DNA from 2 places in the Bacillus sp. OTU530 genome. Region 2 is predicted to be linked to the other one. Evidence: riboswitches for the same ligand, from Rfam matches in the RefSeq annotation. Region 2 holds a riboswitch; the other holds the start of a gene.
What was found. Region 2 has a riboswitch for lysine ahead of AAHB12_RS01925 (amino acid permease). Riboswitches for the same ligand answer to the same signal wherever they lie in the genome.

Region 1 (7,908 bases), on a different contig from region 2:
TATATGTTACTATTGCTCTGAAAACGCAGTAAGCCACCGTTTCTTCTCTATTGTAGGCGCCTTCTGCTATTACTTTTCCCTGTTTTCCAAAACTACACTTTCTCTTTCAATAAACATACAATTCCGAGTAAGTGAATAGGGAATTCATGTATTTCTGCCTGAAGCAACGGTTGCTCTGTAGGTTTGCACAGCTTGCTTTACCTCGGGAACAAAGCAAATGATAAGCACTTTTTCCGCGAAGGTCCCCTTGTGCGCAAGACTTGCGGCGATACAATTATGTTAATTTCTTACAAAAATAGGCGAACAACGTACTGTTGTCCGCCTATTTTTTAATTTTTTTCATCCTCTTGCTTTCATACGAGCTCACTTGCTCGAATACGATCCTTTTGTACAAGGTCTTCTAATGTTTCCCGCTCCACAACAACTTGCGCTTTTCCGTCCTTTGCAAATACAACTGCAGGGCGCGCGATACGGTTATAGTTATTTGCCATTGAATATCCGTATGCCCCTGTGCAAGAAATCGCAAGTAAATCCCGTGACGCCGCTTCTGGAAGCTCTATATCCCAAAGCAGCATATCGCCGCTTTCGCAGCACTTGCCGGCAATCGATACAACTTCCTTCGACTCTTCATTTGCTCGATTCGCCAAAATTGCCTCATACTTTGCACCGTACAACGCAGGGCGTATATTATCTGTCATTCCGCCATCCACGGCCACGTATTTACGAATACCTGGGATGTCTTTAATAGAACCGATTGTATACAACGTTGTGCCAGCATCACCGACGATGCTGCGGCCTGGCTCAATCCAAATTTCCGGCAGAGGATAATTACGCTGTGTAAACTGCTCGCGCACCGCATCAGTCATCTCTTTAATATATTGTACGGCTGGGAGCGGCGTATCGCCTTCTGTATAGCGAATGCCAAAACCGCCTCCGAGATTTAAAATCGGCATTGTATGTCCTGTTTCGGAGCGAACAGTATCTACAAATGTTGCTAATACTTCGACTGCACGAACAAATCCATCCGTTTCAAAAATTTGGGAACCGATATGAGAATGGATGCCAAGCACATTGTAGTACGGCTTCGTTACAGCATGCTTCACCGCCTGCAGCGCCTGTCCGCTAGAAACGCCAAAACCAAACTTTGAATCATCCTGACCTGTTGTAATATACTCGTGTGTATGCGCCTCAACACCCGGTGTTACACGCAGCAAAATATTCACCTTTTGCTCACGCTCTTGCGCTAAATCATGAAGAACCTCTAACTCAAAGAAGTTATCAACAACAAAGCAGCCAATATTTGCTTCAAGTGCCATTACTAATTCTTCTTCTGTTTTATTATTGCCGTGAAAATGAATGCGCCCTGCTGGGAAACCGGCTTGCAGCGCCGTATACAATTCTCCACCAGACACAACATCTAAAGACATGTTTTCCTCTGCAGCTAAACGGCTCATTTCCATGCACAAAAATGCCTTACTTGCGTATGCGACTTGGTAGGAGAATCCGCTCTCCTGAAACGCACGGTTATACGCACGGCATTTTTCTCGAATTAAAGCTTCATCATATACATAAAGCGGTGTAGCATATGTTTTTGCTAATTCCGTCGTGTCACAGCCCCCGATTTCTAAATGTCCCTTTTCATTAATTCTGCTTGTACCGTGCAAATACACCTAAATTTCCCCCTTATTTATACGTTCTGCACACCTACATCCATTTCTCAAAAGAAAAGGAAACAGTGAAGCTAAGAACACAATCCATTTTATTTGTATAAACAAAAAACGCGCCGAACTGCTATGTTCACACGCGTTTCTTACAGAAAATGACTACTTCAAACTATGCGCCCTACATATTTTCATATAAGAAACCGCATCAGCATCTCTAATAGCTCCTCACAAGACGTACTTGTGACAGTTCCACACTTATTCAGTGCAGACCCAGCAACAAAACATGGCAGCTGTTTTGCCGCTTCGGCAGTTACCCCTTTCGCGCTGCGCTCTTTAATCCTACCCGACTTCACACAGCCTACTCTTGACTCCTGCAGCCTCTATTCGCGAGAACAGATGAGGCCGTTGTATTTATTTTTGCTGATATTAAAGATAGCAGAGAAAAATGTACATTGTCAAATACTTTTTCAGCAACTCATTCACATTTATGTAGAAAAGTGAAATATTATGCAGTCCTTCAAGAAGCAGGCACAAAGGTCCTCTCATTCCTACACTGGCTTTCGGCATGCCAAATTTGTGCTATCAGGCAATCGCGTTAGCTTCGTGCTTTTCACCTCCCATTCCCCCTGTTCATTATCAAACGTAATCCTTACCTTCTCAAAGGGAGGCTCCGGCTTTCCCTGCGGCTTCTGATGATATGTAATCACCTCAATGGAGGATTGAAACAGATACGTACCACTGTAAAGCTTCTTCATCTCTACAATTTTCGGACAATCATACTTCTTTTGCTCTCCATAAGACTTTTGAATTGCCTCATTGATTTGCGGAAATAACACAGAAAAAAAAGCATCCTCCAGCATAGGAAATGATGGCGCACTCGCCAATGCGGCCGAACTGCTGTATAGGAAAAAGCATGTGACTGCAGCACACATTCGTTTGTTCATCTTCTCCCTCCAAACTGTCGTATCCGTAAATATTGTACCCAATCTATATTTTTTCATAGAAGTGTCCAAAATCATCCACAACACCTGTTTGTTTTTATATAATAATTAACGTAATAAAGACAATATAAAGCAAGGCATTATGAATAGAGCATGTCCCTGCTTACATATATATGTATACAAATAAAGAATATATTTGCTAGCCTTCATCGGAGAGGAGCTTGATCATGAATACATTATTTAGGAAGGTGCGCTTTACCCTTTTGGCAGCCACTCTTCTTTGGCTAAAGACGTATGTAGTATATAAGCTTGCGTTTGATATAAACATTGAGAACGCATTTGAGGAAGCCATTCTCTTTCTTAATTCGATTAGTACACTTCTACTGTTTTTGGGGATTGCTCTATTAACTGATACATACCGAAACGTCTATGTTATACTCATTAGCTTTCTTTTATCTGTATTATTGTTTTCAAATGCAATATTTTATGGCTTCTTTAATGATTTTGTAACATTACCTGTTGTATTTCAAACAAATAATATGGCTGACCTTGGCACAAGTATCCGTGAGTTGATGACATACAAAACATTATTTATGTTTGTTGACCTCTTCATTTTGCTATTTGTTTCTCGAAGGTTCCCACGCTTTGCCGATGTCTCTCCTCTTACAAAAAAAGAAAAATCTATTTATTTTCTGGGGGCGGCTTCGTTGTTTTTATTCCATGTAACGGTGGCTGAAGTCTATAGGCCTCAGTTATTTGCGCGTTCATTTGATAGAAAAATGATTGTCAAAAATCTCGGTCTTTACACATATCATCTCTATGATATTGTTCTGCAATCCAGATCATCCGCACAACGAGTGTTTGCAAGCAGCAATACGTTTGCAGAAATTGAAAACTACGTAAAAGTAAAGGACAAGGGAAGCAATCCAGCTATGTTTGGTGTTGCCAAAGGGAAAAATGTGATTTTAATTTCCATGGAATCCACGCAAAGCTTTGTCATTAATCGAAAAATAAACGGTGAGGAAATTACGCCATTTCTAAATAGCTTTATAGAAGAAAGCTACTATTTTGATCAGTTTTATCATCAAACAGGACAAGGTAAAACATCGGATGCTGAGTTTACTATCGAAAACTCGCTTTATCCACTTGATCGTGGCTCCGTATTTTTTACACATTTTAACAATGAATATACAGCAACACCTGAAATACTAAAAGATTACGGTTACTTTTCAGCTGTGTTCCACTCTAATGATAAAACATTTTGGAATCGCGATCTCATGTATCCATCACTTGGATACGACCGCTATTACCATCAACAGGATTTCGTTGGTACGCAGCAAAATTCCGTCGGCTGGGGACTGAAAGACAAAGACTTCTTTACACAATCCATCTCGTATTTAAAGGAGCTGCCACAGCCATTTTATACAAAGTTTATTACGCTAACCAATCATTTTCCATTTACCATTGACCCGAAGGACCGTCTCATTGAGGAGTATAATTCAGAGAGTGAGATTGTCAATCGATATTTCCCGACCGTACGGTATACAGATGAAGCAATAAAATATTTTGTCCAGCGTCTGAAAGAGGAAGGACTGTATGACAATACAATCATTGTCATTTATGGAGATCATTACGGTATTTCTGAAAACCATAATGCAGCTATGGCACAGTTTCTTGGCAAAAACGAAATCACACCTGTTGATTCGATGCAGCTGCAGCGTGTTCCGCTGATCATCCATATTCCAAAGCAGTCCGGGCAAACTATTTCCAAGGTATCTGGACAAATCGATGTAAAGCCGACTCTCCTTCATCTGCTTGGAGTTTCAACAACGAACAGCACGGAATTTGGAACAGACCTGTTTATTAAAGAGAAAGATCCGCTTGTTGTTATGCGCGATGGCAGTTTCATCACAAATGATTACGTATATACAAAAAATATTTGCTACGCGAAACAGACAGGTGTGCCGATTGAAGAACAACTATGCGAACCATATAAACAAAAAACCAAAATTGAGCTGAGGAATTCAGATAAGCTTATTTACGGAGATTTACTTCGTTTCGATCCTAGCAACAAACGAAATACAGGAACGATGACAACAATATTAGAGTAATTATGACGATCTGCTTGCTGTGGGGCGAAAAAGAAGGGACGTAGCATCCCTTCTTTTTTGTCCTATATACAACCTTTATCTTCATATTTTACTATAAACAATAAATTGAATCCTTTTTTCCATTAAGGGAATTTTATGGTATGAGATTCTAAAAGTGTGTTATGATAAGTTGAACAAACTGTTGTACACCAAAGAAAAAAATTAAAAAGAAAGCAAGGGATCACACATTGTACAGAGCAGCCATTCCGAATTTATTTACACTCGGAAATTTATACAGCGGTTTTCTATCTATCGGCTACGCATCTATTGGGCATTACAGGTCAGCTGCCATTCTCGTCTTAATTGGCATGATGCTCGATAGTCTCGACGGACGGATTGCCCGCTTGCTGCGAGTTGATTCCCCTCTTGGAAAAGAATTGGATTCTCTCGCAGATGTAGTGACATTTGGAGCAGCACCTGCCCTCTTAATGTACTATACCTCTTTTTCACAATACGGTGTTGCCGGATTGTACATAGCCGGACTGTTTCCGTTATTTGGTGCGTACCGCTTAGCTCGTTTTAATGTAACAGCAACTGCAACATCCTTAAAGTATTTCACAGGTGTTCCAATTACAGCGGCAGGGGGAATTGTAGCATTTCTCACATTATTTTCTCGCGTGATTCCAAACATTGTACTCATTCTCATTTTTATCATCTTTGCTATCTTGATGGTAAGCCGCATTCAAATTCCAAGCTTAAAGGATATACCAATTCCAAAATATAGTATCATTGTCACACTATTTTTGATTGCAATTATTTTCACCTTGTATAAACGAGAGATAAACCGCATGCCAGAATTTTTGTTCATTGCTATTCCTCTCTACATTCTTTACATGCTATCGCAGTTTTTACGACGCAGACATTTTGAAAAGAGTAGCAATAAAAAATAATCCCCTCACGCGAGGGGATTATTTTTATTGCTATCTTGCGTATTGCTTTTATTGTTCTTTTTCGTAGTTGTATCTTTTTCTGTACCGTAATGATAGTTAGTCAATTTACCCGTATCTCTGTACTGCTCATTTTCGCTCATACATAATTGCCTCCTTCATGATACTTCGCTCTTAGTTTAAACCAAAACCGCTAGTTCACGAATGGCATTATTTCCCTATCGCTGCAATACAGATTGCTCAGGCGGCTTCATAATCCGTTTGCGTTTTTCAAACGTTGCAATCTCCGTAAAGCCATGACGAAGCAATGTTTCCACATTTTGTGCCACATAGCTGCCGGTATCATCTGGGTAGTGTGAATCAGAGGAAACTGTAATCGGAACCTGGTGCTTCGCCGCCTACAGGCTCTCGATTTCTTTTCGATCTGCTGTCTTAGACAGCTTTCCTTGCCTGCGCTCTAGCTCCTTCTTTACGTCCTCAAGCGCAATCCCCTTCTCAGCAAGGAGAACAAGGCAATGAAAAGTTAAATCGGCAATTTCATACACGAGCTCTTCCTTATCATTATTTTTTGCTGCAATTAGAACCTCGGTAGCTTCTTCGCCTACTTTTTTTAAGATTTTATCTTCGCCTTTTGTAAACAAGTAATTTGTGTACGACTCCGCTACTGGATTGTTTTTCCGGTCTACAATAGTTTCGTACAATGCACGCAGTATATCTGTCATTTTCTTTTCCTCCTATAGCACCTTCGTAAAGAAACAAGTGCGGCTTCCCGTATGGCATGCCGGTCCAATTTGATTTACACGCACAAGCAATGTATCTTGGTCACAATCCAAGTACATTTCTTTTACATGCTGAAAATGCCCAGACGTTTCTCCTTTATTCCACAATTTATTGCGGGAACGGGAAAAAAACCATGTTGTTTTTGTTTCTAATGTTTTAGCATAGGATTCTTCATTCATATAGCCGAGCATGAGCACATCATTCGTTGTATCATCAATAATAACAGCAGGCAATAGTCCTTTAGAGAAATCCGGCTTCATCGTCTCACCTCAATGCGCGCCTTGGCAAGTTCTTCTTTTGTTTCTGCAATCGTCGTTTCTCCATAATGATAAATCGACGCTGCTAATGCTGCATCCACTGATGTTTCCTGGAATACTTCTACAATATGACCATTATTGCCGCAGCCGCCTGATGCAATGACTGGGATTGTAACCGCCTGGCAAACAGCCTCCGTTAATTCTAAATCATAGCCTTGCTTTGTACCATCTGCATCCATGCTTGTCAGCAAGATCTCACCCGCACCAAGCTCTTCCGCCTTTTTTGCCCACTCTAGTACGTCAAGGCCCGTATCGATACGACCGCCGCTTACAAACACATTCCACTTACCGTCAGAAACGCGCTTTGCATCAATCGCTACGACGATACATTGTGCTCCAAAATGCTCAGCACCCTCTGCAATCAGCTGTGGATTACGAACCGCTGCAGAGTTTAGGGAAATTTTGTCCGCACCGGCACGCAATAGATTATACATCTCTTCAACTGAACCAATGCCGCCGCCAACTGTTAATGGAATAAATACTTCAGCCGCTGTGCGCTCTACAACGTCAATCATCGTTTTGCGCCCTTCATGCGTTGCTGTAATATCTAAAAATACAAGCTCGTCCGCTCCAGCCCGGTTGTAAATTTCCGCAATCTCCACTGGATCCCCAACGTCTGCCAGCCCGACGAAATTTACACCCTTTACCACGCGTCCATTTTTCACATCTAAACAAGGGATAATGCGCTTCGTTAACATACCGCCACCGCCTGCAGCGCTTCTTCTAGCGCGAATTTCCCTTCGTATAAAGCTTTACCAGTAATCACACCATACAGGTTCATTTCATGTAAGTTTTTAATATCCTCTAGGGAGCTTACACCGCCAGATGCAACGATATCAACATTCACTGCATCCTGCAAAGCCTTAAGCTGCTCAAGATTTGGACCCGTAAGTGTTCCATCTCGAGAAATATCAGTAAAAATAATTGTTTTTACTCCCATTTCCTCCATTTGCTTTGCAAGTGTGATGTAATGAACATCTGATACATCAAGCCAGCCTCTTGTCGCAACTAATTCATCCTTTGCATCAATGCCAACAACAATGCGCTCCCCGTACTTATCAAGAGCCTCCTGCAAAAATGCTGGATTTAAAAGTGCAGCTGTGCCGATAATAACACGTGATACACCAACTGATAATAATGCTTCAATTGTTTCCATCGAGCGAATGCCG
Region 2 (7,908 bases):
AAGGCAAGTATTGAATGGTGGGACGAGCAGCCTAATCAGCTGCGTTATGAAGTACAAGGAAAACCAGTACAGATTTTAGAACGTGGAATGGACTATCTGTATCCTGAGGCATTGGTTGATGACCGCATTGGCGGTGGGCACCCTGAGGGCTTATTTGAAGCATGGTCCAATCTTTATACTCGTTTTGCGAAGGCGATGAATGCGGCAGATCATGGAAAAACGCTAGAAAACATTTGGTACCCAGGAATTGAGGCAGGAGTAGAAGGCGTTCGTTGGGTAGAGAATTGTGTACGCTCCGCTGACAATGGTGCTGTATGGGTAGAATACCAATAAACAATAGATAAAGCTGCCATTACAATAAGGTTTTTGGGAGTGACTATCTCAAAAACCTTATTGTAGAGTTTATCAGGCTCTAAGCCAAAGTTTGTGCTTGACATTGAATACTGAATATACATCTTCTTTGGTTACCTTGCATGTAACAAGGTATGCACTGGAACTTGGCAAAATACAATAAACGAGGATGATAGTAATGAGTAATCAGGGAATGAAGAAACCAAGAAATTATAAAAGTTATTTACGAACGATTATGATTTCGGCAACATTTGGGGGACTTCTTTTTGGATATGACACTGGTGTTGTGAATGGTGCGTTACCCTTTATGGCAAGACCTGATCAGCTGAATCTAACGCCAGTTACAGAAGGGCTTGTTACAAGCTCGCTTCTTTTAGGAGCAGCATTTGGTGCTTTATTCGGCGGCCGATTAACAGATCAATATGGTCGTCGTAAAATGATCCTTAATCTTTCATTGTTATTCTTGTTAGCGTCACTTGGGACGACAGTTGCACCTAATATTTCAATCATGATCATCTTCCGATTCTTACTTGGGCTTGCTGTTGGGGGAGCATCATCTATGGTACCGGCCTTTTTGGCAGAAATGGCACCTCATGAGAAACGAGGCCGAATGGTAGCCCAAAATGAAATTATGATTACCGGCGGACAATTATTAGCTTATGTCATCAACGCAATTCTTGGTGTTGCAATGGCTAGTACTGGGCATGTTTGGCGTTATATGCTTGTTATTTCTGCAATTCCAGCTTTACTGTTATTTGTAGGTATGCTCAAGGTTCCAGAAAGTCCGAGATGGCTGGCATCAAAAGGAAAAAAAGATGAGGCGCTGCGTGTCCTTAAGCTAATACGTGATGAGAAACAAGCTGATGTTGAATTTAATGAAATTGAAGAAGCAGTAAGAAAAGATGCAGATCTTGAAAAAGCGACGATGAAAGACTTTTCCGTACCATGGTTACGTCGGATTTTGCTGGTTGGGATTGGAGTTTCCGTCGTGAATCAAATCACAGGTGTCAACTCCATTATGTATTATGGAACGCAAATCCTTGAACAATCTGGTTTCGGTACAAAGACGGCATTAATTGCGAACATTGCGAATGGACTTATTTCAGTGCTTGCTGTAATATTTGGTATTTGGATGATTGGCAGGGTTAACCGTCGTCCCATGTTGATTATTGGTTTATCCGGAACGACAACATGCCTTTTCCTTATTGCGCTCTTCTCAATGGTTCTGAAAGGATCTGCTGCGTTACCTTATGTTGTACTTTCTTTAACAGTTCTATTCCTTGCCTTTATGCAAGGATGTATTGGACCAGTAACATGGTTAGTGACTGCAGAAATTTTCCCGCAAAGGTTAAGAGGTCTTGGCTCTGGTATTAGTGTATTTTTCCTATGGGTTGTAAACTTTATTATTGGTTTTACTTTCCCGATATTGCTAAATTACGTAGGCTTATCCACGACATTCTTTGTTTTCGTTGCTCTTGGTTTATTAGGAATTGGTTTCGTTTACAAATTTATGCCAGAAACAAATGGTCGTACGCTTGAAGAGATAGAAGCGTACTTCCGTTCCCGATATGGCGAAGATAAAACAAAGGAATCAATGGCGAAGGCCCAATAAGAATAACTATCTATTTTTAAAATGGTAATTGTAAACGCTTGCGTTTAGGGGTAATCTGAATTGTGAATATATAGTTTGCACACGGCGGGCGGGAGCAATCGTCTTAGTACAAGCTGGTGTGTTCATCCGAAATTTGCTGGTTAAGCTTACTTGTACGGGTTTAGCTGAAAATAGAAATGTATGGATAGGGTATTAATAACGAATGTGGAGCAGCCTTGTATACGGAGGCTGCTTTTTTTTTTCTGGCCATAACACCTTCTGAGTTTAAGGAAAACCTAGTGGAGAAAAGCACGGATGGATGTAAACAGGTTGAGTATAAAATAACTACTAATATGTTAGATTGTGAAGAGGTATTTTGATAAACTCTTGATAACATCTTTCGTTTAACTGGAGGAGCCTAATGAATATCAGTACTGCCATTTATACACTGCAAAAAGGAGCTGCTTATTTGCCTGGCGATGAGGCCTCTTTTCGCGTTTATTACTGGGGAGCACATCCGAATCATCAGGACAATCCAATTCACAAACATTCGTTTTTTGAGATATGTTATGTCCTGGATGGTTCAGGTCTTTACTTGGAGGACGGCAAGGACTACACACTTCAGAAAGGGACCTTTTTTTGTTCGCGTCCTGGCAAGCTGCATAGAATTCACAAAGGGCAGAATTTATCTTTGTTGTGGGTTGGATTTGAAATTGATGAAGGTACTTCAACCGAAGAGACTATCCATTTATTTAGAAAGCTTGCTGAAACATCAGATTTTTATATTGAAGACGCTACGCAGTCACCAGCGGCACTTTTATGGAAAACATTACTGGACCATGCGAGTCAGCCGTGTCCAGATGTATTGTTGCGGTCCCTTGGCTATAGTTTGCTGCTTTCGCTGCAAGTATTATTTTGTCCTATGAGCATTGTGGATGAGCGTAAACATCCTCACGCTCACTCATCTGCTAATAAACTGATTCAGCAGGCACAGCTGTTTATTCAAGATAATCTAGCCCAGCCTCTGTCTTTGACGGATGTAGCTCAATATCTGCACATTTCACCTCGGCATTTATCTCGGTTATTTAGTGAAATTTTAGGTGTATCCTTTACAGCGTTTGTGCGCAAAGAAAGGGTAAGAGTCTCAGCTGAAATGCTGCGTTCAACAAACTTAGCGATTAAAGAAATATCAGAAGCTACAGGCTTTTCCTCTGTCTATTATTTTACGTCTGTTTTTTCTGAAGAAACAAGTGTGGCGCCGGGAGAGTATAGAAAGTTGAATCAACTGCAGACAGAGTAGGAGATAAAAGGGAAAAAATTCATGGATATAGCTTTCGTACTAGAAAGAAACTAAGCTAATGAGAGAGGGTGAGAAGATGGCTTTTGGAATTAAGCGACAAGAATTGCAAGAGTGGAAGGAGAAGGTAAAGCGAGGGGAAATCGCGTTTTTGACCCATTATTGGCTTGATGATCGATTTCCCGAGATGAGAACAGTCACAAAGGTAGGCTGTTCTGATTTGGATAAGCTGCTCAAATGGGGAGAAGCATATGGTATTCCGGCGCGAGCGCTGCATCATCGTTCTGAGTATCCTCATTTTGATTTGTTTGGTGAACGGCAAATTGCTATTTTAACAAAGGAAAATATGCTTCAGCAATTAGAGCGATTTAAGTAGATTGCTGTTTGATCCACTTAAACATATTAGACAAGGCTTCTTTATGGACGTGGGGCGGAAGATGATGCCCCAAGCCAGCGTATTGGTGCAGCTCAACCTTATGTCCAAGCTCCTGCAGCTTCTGGTACATACTGAATCCGTGCTGAAAATCTACTTGTACATCCTCAGTCCCGTGCATGATGAGGACAGGACATGTGATCCGATGCGCCATGCAGATGGGTGAACGATTTGTATACGCATCTGGTACTTTAGATGGCGAGCCGCCAACTACTCGTTTAAGCATTCTTCGCAGGTCGATCCGCTCTTCGTACGTCTGCACCAGATGGGATACACCGCCCCAAAGGGTTAACGTGTGAATATCAGGAAGTGCGGCCGCAGTTAGCGCCGCGTTAATGGCACCGCGCGAGAATCCCATAATAGAAATGCGGTTTTCATCGACAAATGGAAGGCTGCGCAAAAAACGATAGGCCGAGAGTACATCCTCATTTTCAGCACCGCCAAATTCATCACGCCCTTCGCCGCCTTCGTTTCCTCGATAGCAAGGAGCAAAGACGATGTAGCCATGATTTGCAAATTGCTCTACCCAATCGGTTTTTACGCGGCCGACTTTTCCGATGCCGCCTCGGCAATAGATGAAGGCAGGGAGCTTGTGTGAAAGGAGAAATTTCCGGTCTTTTCCAGTAGAGCTTGCGATCGTTGTAAGCGGCAGGTTATCTGCTTCATAAAATTGTTCCATCTTCTCCTGTAATTCTACCGGTGACATATAGAATCCGCTCGGGAAAGCAATGTATCCTTTTACTTTATATGTCCCTGATATATATGTAGTGTGATAGATCATGCTGTGCTCCTTCGTAATTTATTTTGTAAGTACTATAGCTTGAAAAAGGAGCAATAGCAAGGTAATGTAAAGGAAACTCGCCAGTCGGCGAGTTTTCTTTACATTACAGATTTTCCGAATGGGAAAGCCCACTCCTTTAGGTGTGGGATGAAAGTGAGGTCAAACAAGGAGTACCTTCATTCCAGGGAGGATAGTTTTATACGATTTATACCAGTTAGAGTGTTTGGATTTTGTTTTTTAATATAATTTAAACAAGGGGGTATAAAGCATTCTTTTCGCCATTTTCAAGGTAACTGAAAACTCAATACCTGTCTTTTTGATATAAAATTTTAATTTTTTAATATTTTGTATATTTGTGAATATGTTTGAAAGAGAGAAGATATTTTATTGTCTATTCTGAATTTTTATTTATTTTGAATAATTAAAATCATGAGGGTGCATGATTTGGAATAATGTTTCGTGTTGACGCATAGATATTCTCTGTGTATGCTAGTTTAGTATAATAAAATAATACTTCCTCATCAGCTCAAGATGAGGTAGAGGTTGCGGTGTTTAAGAGTACATAGCGGGAGAGCTGGGGAGCTTGAAGAATGCGATGGAAAGGAAGCACTGCCGAAGCGCTGCGGTTCTCCAACCAAAGCAGCTGGGGCTGTATCCGAATAGGTGCAGAACTGTCATAGCGAGTGCTATGATGAACTATCTTTTTGTCTGATGCGGATGAGTTTGCCTGCACACCCGTCAGAGGGTGTGTTTTTTTGTGCTGATTATAGAACATGCAACGGCAAAAAGCAGATAGCCATCTACTTTTGAGCGATAGGATATGTCGAGAGGGGAACAAATAAAATGAGTAAAGGAAATAAGCTCGGGTTATGGATTTTGACATCCCTTGTTGTCGGGAATATGGTCGGGTCCGGTATTTTTATGCTGCCTCGTTCTTTAGCTGAAGTTGCCAGCCCGGCTGGTGTAATAGGCGCTTGGGTTTTAACTGGCTTGGGCGTACTTATGACAGCCTTAGTGTTTGGAAATTTAGCAATTCGTAAGCCAAACCTAAATGGCGGTCCGCAAATTTATGCTAAGGAATTGTTTAAGTCAGGTTCAAAGGCCTCGCTTTTATCGGGCTTTATGGCTTCTTGGGGATATTGGATTGGAAACTTGGCTGGTAATATTGCAATTATTACGACATTTGCGGGGTATTTATCTACATTTTTCCCTGTACTTACAAGTAAAGCAGAATTATTTACAATCGGTTCCTTTACATTGAAGGTAGGAAATGCATTAACATTCCTTGTATGTACGCTGTTACTATGGACAATCCATTTTATTATTTTACGCGGTTTAGAAAATGCCGGTAAACTTAACTTTTTGGCAACTTCTGCAAAGATAATGGGATTTGCATTGTTTATTATCGTTGCTTTGTTTGCATTCGAGAAAGCGAATATGTTGCCATTTGTCGCGGATAAGACAGATGAGGCAGGTAATGCGATTGGATTATTCGGACAAATCAACAATGCAGCTCTCTCGACGCTTTGGGCATTTATCGGTGTAGAGTCGGCTGTTGTATTTGCTTCTAGAGCAAGGAAGCAAGTGGATGTGAAACGCGCAACTACACTTGGTTTGTTTATTGCGCTTGCAATTTATATCGGTATTAGTACACTTGTTATGGGGATGTTGGATCAAGAAGCATTGATTCATTCTGATAAACCGCTAATTGATGCCATTGCAACTGTACTTGGTCCGATTGGCGGAAAAGTATTGGCTGGTGTAGGACTTATTAGTTTAATTGGTTCTACGCTTGGCTGGGTGATGTTAAGCTCTGAGGTACCATATCAAGCCGCAAAGCAGGGAATGTTTATCCCAGCGTTTTTGAAGGAAAATAAAAAAGGAACTCCTATATTTTCTCTTGTTGTGACAAATTTACTTGGACAGCTATTCATTTTCTCAACAGTTTCCAATTCCATTTCTGCAGCGTTTGATTTTGTAATTGTCATTGCGACGCTTTCATATTTAATACCGTATTTCATTTCTTCTATTTTCCAGCTCAAGCTTGTTATTACGGGTGAGACGTATGAAAACGGGAGAGGGCGAGTAGTTGATGGTGTGATTGCTGTGCTCTCCACAGTATATTCCTTATGGGTGATTAAAGCAGGAACAGCTGATATGAAAACTTTCTTATTTGGTATGCTGTTGCTTGCAAGCGGTATTTTATTCTATGGCCAGTTGAAGAAGAACCCTATAATCCCTGGGGATGAAAATAGAAAATCTGCTTAATAGGATAGAAAGGGCAGTTCTAAATGTCTAGTTTTTGCGGACTTTTAGAGCTGTCCTATTTATATAGGTTCAAAACAGAGTAATAAATGAAATATTAGAAAAATTCAGAAAATACATATTGACGCATAACAAAATATTATGTAACATAACAATATATAACATATTAAAAAACTATGTTATATAAAATGAAAATAAGAGGTGGAAAGAAATGAGTAAAGCGGTAGCGAATGTAAACAGTCAAGTGCAGGTTGTGTTGGATGAATTGCAAAGTAAAAGCATCAGCAATATATTTTTTGTAGCATGCGGCGGTTCCTCTGCTATTATGTATCCGGCGAAGTATGTGCTAGATCGTGAAGCAACAAAACTTGTTTCTGATTTGTATAGTTCAAATGAGTTTATTCATCGAAATCCACGTCAACTAGGGGAAGAATCACTAGTTATTTTGTGTTCCATGTCCGGAACGACTCCTGAAACAGTAGAGGCCGCTAAGTTTGCAAAAGAAAAAGGGGCTTATACAGTAGCTTTGACGAATGAGCCAGAGTCTCCATTAGCCAAAAACTCAGACCGTTTCTTGAAATATGAATGGGGTAATGATGTAAACGCTTTCGATACTAATCTTGGCGTTTTATATCAATTAGTCTTTGGGGTATTGCATGTTGTTGAAAACAATGAAAAGTTTGTAAGGTTAGTCACAAGCTTAGAGAATTTACAAGCTGTGTATGAAAAAGCATTGCAACAAGAAGGCGAAAATGCAAAGGTGTTCGCAGCATCTCATGCAAAAGAGCCTGTCATCTATACAATGGCAAGTGGGGCTAACTATGGAGTTGCTTATTCCTTCAGTATTTGTATTCTTATGGAGATGCAGTGGATTCATTCACACGCAATCCATGCTGGTGAGTATTTCCATGGTCCATTTGAAATTATTGATGAGAAAGTACCATTTATCATCCTGCTGGGGTTAGATGAAACAAGAGCGTTGGAAGAGAGAGCGCTGTCCTTCTCTAAGCGCTACGGAAAGAAGCTTACTATCTTAGATGCAAAGGAATACGATCTTGCAGGTATCGATGAAGAGGTAAAAGGATACATTGCGCCGCTAATCTTAAACCGTGTATTACGTAAGTATGCAGAAGAGCTAGCAGAAGCGCGTAATCATCCGTTAAGTACAAGACGTTATATGTGGAAGGTGG

Region 1: linked by a shared signal. The riboswitch ahead of lysA (diaminopimelate decarboxylase) and the one ahead of AAHB12_RS01925 (amino acid permease) in region 2 are both predicted to bind lysine.

Annotation. Positions count from the first base shown of each region.
Region 1 is NZ_JASATP010000017.1:78,593-86,500, reverse strand. It holds gene lysA (diaminopimelate decarboxylase) at 354-1,670, opposite strand; lysine riboswitch at 1,875-2,055, opposite strand; gene AAHB12_RS14455 (DUF3888 domain-containing protein) at 2,213-2,608, opposite strand; gene AAHB12_RS14450 (LTA synthase family protein) at 2,830-4,716, shown strand; gene pssA (CDP-diacylglycerol--serine O-phosphatidyltransferase) at 4,944-5,645, shown strand; gene AAHB12_RS14440 (hypothetical protein) at 5,651-5,785, opposite strand; gene AAHB12_RS14435 (phosphoribosyl-ATP diphosphatase) at 6,041-6,364, opposite strand; gene hisI (phosphoribosyl-AMP cyclohydrolase) at 6,377-6,682, opposite strand; gene hisF (imidazole glycerol phosphate synthase subunit HisF) at 6,679-7,437, opposite strand; gene hisA (1-(5-phosphoribosyl)-5-[(5-phosphoribosylamino)methylideneamino]imidazole-4-carboxamide isomerase) at 7,431-7,908, opposite strand, start outside.
Region 2 is NZ_JASATP010000002.1:121,294-129,201, forward strand. It holds gene AAHB12_RS01900 (Gfo/Idh/MocA family protein) at 1-333, shown strand, start outside; gene AAHB12_RS01905 (sugar porter family MFS transporter) at 545-1,963, shown strand; gene AAHB12_RS01910 (AraC family transcriptional regulator) at 2,364-3,242, shown strand; gene AAHB12_RS01915 (hypothetical protein) at 3,319-3,615, shown strand; gene AAHB12_RS01920 (alpha/beta hydrolase family protein) at 3,608-4,453, opposite strand; lysine riboswitch at 4,983-5,160, shown strand; gene AAHB12_RS01925 (amino acid permease) at 5,297-6,721, shown strand; gene AAHB12_RS01930 (SIS domain-containing protein) at 6,930-7,908, shown strand, end outside.